Myxococcus guangdongensis: one gene and its partner. The protein of the gene in region 1 interacts with the protein of each later gene in a pairwise test. Links are inferred from orthologs where the notes say so. Each region holds a gene or a part of one and is shown on either strand. Other genes may lie near its edges. The genes, in order: LXT21_RS15930 and LXT21_RS11020.

The links.
Region 2: the proteins of LXT21_RS15930 (region 1) and LXT21_RS11020 interact in binary tests that used the Escherichia coli proteins (3 or more experiments, as listed by UniProt). The link is inferred for Myxococcus guangdongensis from one-to-one orthologs.

The regions. Positions count from the first base shown.
Region 1 is NZ_JAJVKW010000004.1:699,184-702,458, reverse strand. Bases 269-3,231 are described here. They hold LXT21_RS15930 (citrate synthase), read left to right. Parts: upstream 269-1,080; coding sequence 1,081-2,382; downstream 2,383-3,231. Other genes in these bases: LXT21_RS15925 (AMP-dependent synthetase/ligase), read right to left, coding at 2,483-3,231; LXT21_RS15935 (3-phosphoshikimate 1-carboxyvinyltransferase), read left to right, coding at 269-1,003. In the rest of the region: more of LXT21_RS15935, read left to right, coding at 1-268; more of LXT21_RS15925, read right to left, coding at 3,232-3,275.
Region 2 is NZ_JAJVKW010000003.1:391,656-394,951, reverse strand. What follows is about bases 224-3,207. They hold LXT21_RS11020 (lipid kinase), read left to right. Parts: upstream 224-1,251; coding sequence 1,252-2,163; downstream 2,164-3,207. Other genes in these bases: LXT21_RS45175 (carboxypeptidase regulatory-like domain-containing protein), read left to right, coding at 2,216-3,207; LXT21_RS11025 (calcium-binding protein), read left to right, coding at 224-869. Also shown: more of LXT21_RS11025, read left to right, coding at 9-223; more of LXT21_RS45175, read left to right, coding at 3,208-3,296. UniProt on the Escherichia coli protein: In vitro phosphorylates phosphatidylglycerol but not diacylglycerol; the in vivo substrate is unknown.

The DNA of each region.
Region 1 (3,275 bases):
CGTGACGCCGGGCGCGCGCGTGCGCCTCACCGGCACCCCGCGCCTGGGCGAGCGTCCCCACGGGCCGCTCTTCACGTCACTGAAGGACGCGCTCGGCCCCGCGGGGCTCACCCTCACCGAGGGACAGCCCTGGCCGGTGGAGCTCGCCGCGCCCACGGACACGTCCTCCGTCGCCCCTGTCTTCCGCGTCCCTGGCTCGCAGAGCAGCCAGTACGCCTCCAGCCTCCTGTTGGGCTGCGCGGCGCTGTACCTGCGGGAGCGCCGCGCGTGGAGCGTGGACATCGAGGGCACGCTGACGAGCGCGGGCTACCTGGACCTCACGCTGACGTGGCTGGAGCGCTTCGGCTTCCAGCTCCAGAAGTCCGCCTCCCGCTACACCGTCTCCGGCTACACACCTCCCCCCAGCGTCCCGACACTCCCGGGCGACTGGTCCTCCCTGGGCTACCTGCTGCTCGTGGCCTGGAAGGCCGGCGGCACCGTGGAGCGCGCGGACGCGGCCAGCGCCCATCCGGACCAGGCCATCCTCCGCCTCATCGAACAGGTGGGCCTGCGGACCGGGCCCGCGCCGGGGGAACACGTCCTGAAGGTGACGGGACGGCCCGCGGGGGGCCTGCGGGCTTCGGGCAAGGAGTGCCCGGACCTGTTGCCGACCCTGGCGGCGCTCGCTTGTGTACTCCCCGCGCCCTCCACGCTCACGGATGTCGGAATCCTCCGACTGAAGGAGAGCGACCGTTTGGAAGGCATCCGTGACCTGGTGACGGCCTACGGAGGCACGGCGGAGCTGGAGGACGACACCCTCCTGCTGACGCCCCCCTCCACGCCGCCCGCCCGCTTCGAGATGGACAGCCGGGGGGATCACCGGCTCGCCATGACGGCGGCGACCTTGAGCGTGCTGTCCGGGGTGACCCTCGTCCTCACCGGTCCCGAGTGTGTCGAGAAGAGCTTTCCGGGCTTCTGGCGGCAGCTCACCCGCTCGGGCGTCCGTATTTCAGCGTCCCCGTAGGAAACATCAGTGTCTCCCTCACCGACTTATCGTTCTTTTTTGTTGAAAGCGATCTGCGCCCTGTGAAATCTCCGCCCATGCCCAAGGACACGCTGACGATCACCGACAATCGGACCGGCAAGACGTACGAGGTCCCGGTCGAGAACGGCTGTATTCGCACCAACGCCCTGCGCCAGATCAAAGTCGCGGACGACGACTTCGGTCTCATGGGCTACGACCCGGCGTTCCTCAACACCGCGAACTGTAAGAGCGCCATCACCTTCATCGACGGTGACAAAGGCATCCTGGAGTACCGCGGCTACCCCATCGAGCAGCTGGCCGAGAAGTCCAGCTATCTGGAGGTCGCCTACCTCCTGCTGAACGGTGAGCTCCCCACCCCGAAGGAGCTGGAGCAGTTCATCCACCTCGTCACGCACCACACGTACGTGCACGAGAACGTGAAGACGTTCATGGACGGGTTCCGCTACGACGCGCACCCCATGTCCATGCTGGGCTCCACGGTGGCCGCGCTCTCCGGCCTGTACCCGGACGCGAAGAACACCAAGGATGAGCGCAGCCGCCGCATCCAGATCACCCGGCTCATCGCCAAGATGCCCACCATCGCCGCGTTCTCCTACCGGCACTCGATGGGCCTGCCCTACATCTACCCGGACAACGACCTCTCCTACGTCGCCAACTTCCTGACGATGGTGAAGCGCATCGGCACCACCACCTACAAGGTGCACCCGGTGCTCGAGCGCGCGCTCGACGTCCTCTTCATCCTGCACGCGGACCACGAGCAGAACTGCTCCACCACGTCCGTGCGCACGGTGGGCTCGTCGGAAGTGGACCCGTACTCGGCCGTGACGGCCGGCATCGGCGCCCTCTACGGCCCGCTGCACGGCGGCGCCAACGAGGCGGTGCTGCGCATGCTCCGTGAGATTGGCCACATCTCCAAGGTCCCGGACTTCATCAAGTCCGTGAAGAGCGGCGAGGGCGAGAAGAAGCTGATGGGCTTCGGCCACCGCGTCTACAAGTCGTACGATCCGCGCGCCAAGGTCATCAAGCGCGTGGCCGACGAGGTCTTCGACGTGACGGGCAAGAACCCGCTGCTGGAGATCGCCGTGGAGCTGGAGCGCATCGCCCTGCAGGACGAGTACTTCGTCAAGCGCAAGCTCTACCCGAACGTCGACTTCTACTCCGGCCTCATCTACGAGGCGATGGGCTTCCAGGTGGAGATGTTCCCCGTCCTCTTCGCCATTCCCCGCACGGTGGGCTGGTGCGCGCAGTGGGAGGAGATGGTCCTGGACCCCGAGCAGAAGATCGCCCGTCCGCGCCAGGTCTTCACGGGCCATCAGCGCCGCGACTACGTCGCGATGGACAAGCGCGCGGCGAAGTAGGCCGAGGCTGTCCGTGATGTGATGAAGGGGCGAGGGACCGTGAGGTTCCCCGCCCCTTTCTCTTTGCGGGCCACCCTGCCCCGCACACCGCTCCGCGACGTCAGCCCGTGTGGGCGGAGGCCAGCTCGGCGTAGAGCGACTCGATGAGCGCCGCGTGCTTCTGCTCCACGGCCTTGCGGCGGACCTTCAGCGTGGGCGTCAAGTCACCGGCGTCCACGGAGAGCTCCTGCTCCAGCACCGCGAAGCGCTTGATGGTCTCGAAGCGGGACAGCTTCGGGTTGATGTCCCGGTCCAGCTTCTCCTGGAGCAGCTGCTTCAGGCGCGCGTCGCGGGCGAGCGTGCCCACGTCCTCGGGCCAGCCCTGGGCCTTCGCCAGGGCGCCCACCTTCTCCACGTCCAGCGCCAGCAGGGCCACCAGGTAGTTGCGCCGCTCGCCCACCACCACCGCGTGGCCCACCGCGGGCAGGGACTTGAGCAGCTCCTCGATGTTGCCCGGAGCCGTCTTCTTCCCGCCGGAGGTGACGATGATCTCCTTCTTGCGGCCGGTGATGTGCAGGTAGCCCTCGCCGTCGAGCTGCCCCACGTCCCCCGAGTGCAGCCACCCGCCCTCGAGCAGCTCCGCGGTGGCCTCCGGGTTCTTGTAGTAGCCCATGCACACGTTGCCGCCCTTGACGAGGATCTCCCCGTCCTCGGCGATGCGCACCTCCACGCCAATCATCGCGCGGCCCACCGTGCCCAGGTGCGTGGCCTCCTGCGTGTTCACCGTGCCGGGGCCGGACACCTCCGTCATGCCCCACACCTCGTGGATGAAGATGTCGATGGAGGCGAAGAACTCGAGCACCTCCCGGGCGATGGGCGCCGCCGCGGTGGCGAAGAAGTCCACCCGCTCCATG
Region 2 (3,296 bases), on another replicon or contig:
CGCTTCCGATGAACCGACGCACTCGCATCCTCGCCGCCACACCGTGCCTCGCCCTCTTCTGGGGACTCACGGCCTGCGGCCTCGATTCGGACGAAGCCGCCGCGCCCCATGTCCGCGAGGCCGCGTCCTATCTCGCCCTCGCCGAGGAGGAGGGAGGGCTCGGGGAGGACGCGGTGGTGGACTCGGACACGCCACGACTGGAGGCCCTGGCGGAGGAAGAGGTCGAGGACACACGGACCGAGCCCACCGACACCGGTGACGTGTGCGACTTCGATGCGCACCGCGCCCGTGTCGTGGCTCGCTATGACGAGAACAGGGATGGGGTGTTGGGACGACGAGAGCTTCGCGCGCTGCGCGCGGACCTGGGTGAGCAGCGCGACACCCTCCGCTCCCGACTGGCGCAGTGGGGTCGGCGCGTTCGACCGCAGGCCTTCTGGCGCGTGCGCTGGGTCTTCGACGAGGACGCGGATGGCGCGCTGTCCTCCGAGGAGCGCGCCGCGCTGGGGGATGCGATGGAGGCGCGCTGCCAGCACCTGCGTGCGCAGCGGCTGGAGCAGTACGACGCCAACGGTGACGGCCGCCTGGATGAGACCGAACAGCGGGCCGTGCGCGAGTCCCGTCGCGCCCGCTGGAAACTCCTGCGTCGGGAGCGGCTCGAGGCGTACGACGTGAATCACGATGGTGTGCTCGATGCATCGGAGCGCGCGACGCTGCGGAAGGCTCGCGTGGAGGCGGCCTGGACGCGGCGCGCGGAGGTGCTCACCACGTACGACACCGACGCGGACGGAGTGCTGAGCACCGAGGAGGCCCTGCCGTTGCGAGAGGCCCTCCAGCAACGCCTCACCGAGGGCCACGACGCGGAGCGCTGAGCCTTTGCATCCACCCGCCGCCGGTTGGGACGCGAAGCGTTGCCCCGCCGTGACGACGCCGCTGCGTCTCCCACCGCACCGGGTGGGCATGAGTCCCTCCATCCGCGCGGAGCCGCGGCGCCCACCCATCGTGCCCATGGCCTACGGGAGATCCCCATGAGCCCACACCACGACGCCGAGCCCCTCGCCCTCTGGAGTGAGGGCCTGGCCCCCAAAGAGGGCTCCCGGCCGCACGCTCGCCGCAAGCCTCGTCCTCCGGGGCCCGCTGGCCCCACGGACGGCGCGTGCACATCTTGGCGACCACGCAACAAGGAGAAGGTCCCTGGAACCCGCGCTCATCGAGCCTCCCCGCAGGCTGCCCCTCGACGAGGGCCCCGCGGCATTGGTGGTGAACACGCAGTCCCGCTCGGGCCGGGAAGCCTATGCGCTCGCCAGGAGCACCCTCGCCTCTCGCGGCGTGGTGCTGGCGGAGAGCCACGCGCTGTCGAAAAGCGGACGACTGCGCCGCGTGCTGGAACAGCTCCTCGAACGGGGGACACGCCGCATCCTCGTCGGCGGTGGAGATGGGACGCTGAGCGGCGCGGTGGGCCACCTGCTGGGTCGTGACGTGACGCTCGGCGTGCTCCCCCTGGGCACGGGCAACGACTTCGCGCGCTCGCTGGGCATCCCCGCCGACGTGGAGGCCGCGTGCGACGTCATCGCCCGGGGCTACGCGGCGCGCGTGGACGTGGGCCTCGCCAACGGCCGCCCCTTCCTCAACGCGGCGAGCCTGGGGCTCGCCACCGCCATCGCCAAGCGCCTGACGAAGCGCCTCAAGCAGCGCGCCGGGGTGCTCGCCTATCCGGTGGCCGCCGCCGCGGAGGTGATGGACCTCAAGCCCTTCCGCATCCGGCTCAAGGCCGATGAGCAGGAAGTGGAGATGGACGTGCTGCAGCTCGTGGTGGGCAACGGCCGCTACCACGGCGCGGGCATCATGGTGGCGCCGGACGCGCGACTGGATGACCGACGACTGCACGTCTACGCCATCGAGGCCCCGTCGGCGACCTCGGGCCGCGACGGCACGGGCCTGGGCCAGCTCCAGGACCTGGCCACCCTGGCGCGCGTGGCCCTGTCGCTCCGCAGTGGAGAACATGTGGACAACCCCGCCGTCACCTCGCTGCGCGCCGCGCGCCTCTATGTCGAGGCCACGCCCGCCCAGGAGGTCAACGCGGACGGAGAGCTCATCGGGATGACGCCCATGCGCTTCGAGGTGGCCCCCGCGGCGCTGCGCGTCTACGCCCCCGCGCCCTCCTGAATTCCGAAATGTTTCAGGGTGGCTTACGCTGGGCGCTCCGCGAGGACGAGCCATGCGACAGCGTTTCCACCGTCCCTTCATCATCGCCGCCCTCCTGGCCCTCGGAGCCGTGCTCCTGCTCTGGCTTCGAGTCCCGCACCAGGGCGAGGCCGCCCCCGCGCATGAGCCCGCTCCGCCTCGCCCTCTCAACGGCGAGACGAAGCGGTCCGCCCCTGGAGGCTCCGCGCCGGCCACGCCGCGTGACACGCCGGTGACGCCCGACGAGGGTTCCTTCCTCGTGCGAGTCACCGGGCCCCAGGGGCCCCTGGCGGGCGCGAAGGTGCGCGCCTTCCGCCGCCCCCCGGATGAGCGTCGCGAGCCCACGTGGCGGCTCACCAACGAGGGGACCACGGGTCCGGACGGCACCGTCCAGCTCCCCGCGCGCCCAGGTGACTATCTCGTCACGGCGCGAGCCCCGGGCCACGCCCCTGCGCGCCGCGAGGCCACCCGACCGGAGGACCTGACCCAGACGGTGGTCGAGCTGACGCTGACCGAGGGCGTGACGTTGCGAGGCCGCACGGTGGAGGAGAGCGGCGGCGAGCCCGTGCCCCTGGCCGAGGTGACGCTCCATCCCTACCCAGGCACGGCCTTCTCCTGGGCCCAGCCCGTGGAGCTCACGGAGGAGGCGGCGACGGCGACGAGCGACGGCCGTGGCCAGTTCGAGCTGTCCGGCCTCGCGCCCGGCCGCTACCGGCTCACCGCCCAGGCGCCCGGCTTCAGCCGCCGCGAGCTGCTCTTCCTCCACGTCCCGCAGCAGGGAGAGCTGGTGGTGGGGTTGTGGGGCGCGGGCACGATGGAGGGCTACGTCGTGGACGCGAAGGGCCAGCCCGTCCCCGGCGCGCGGGTGCGAGCCACCGGGGGCCTGACGCCGCTGGAGACGACCTCGAGCGAGGGCGGCGGCTTCGCGTTGGAGGTGGGGATGGGGAACTGGGTGCTGACGGCGCAGCGAGGAGACGCGGTCGGCCGCGCGCCCGGCACGCTGTTCGTGGGCCCCGGACAGACGCTGCGCGGCATCACCGTCACGCTGGGCGCCGAGGGGGGCCTGACGGGCGAGGTGCGCTCCACCGACGTCGCCTTCCCGGTGCGCTCCGCGG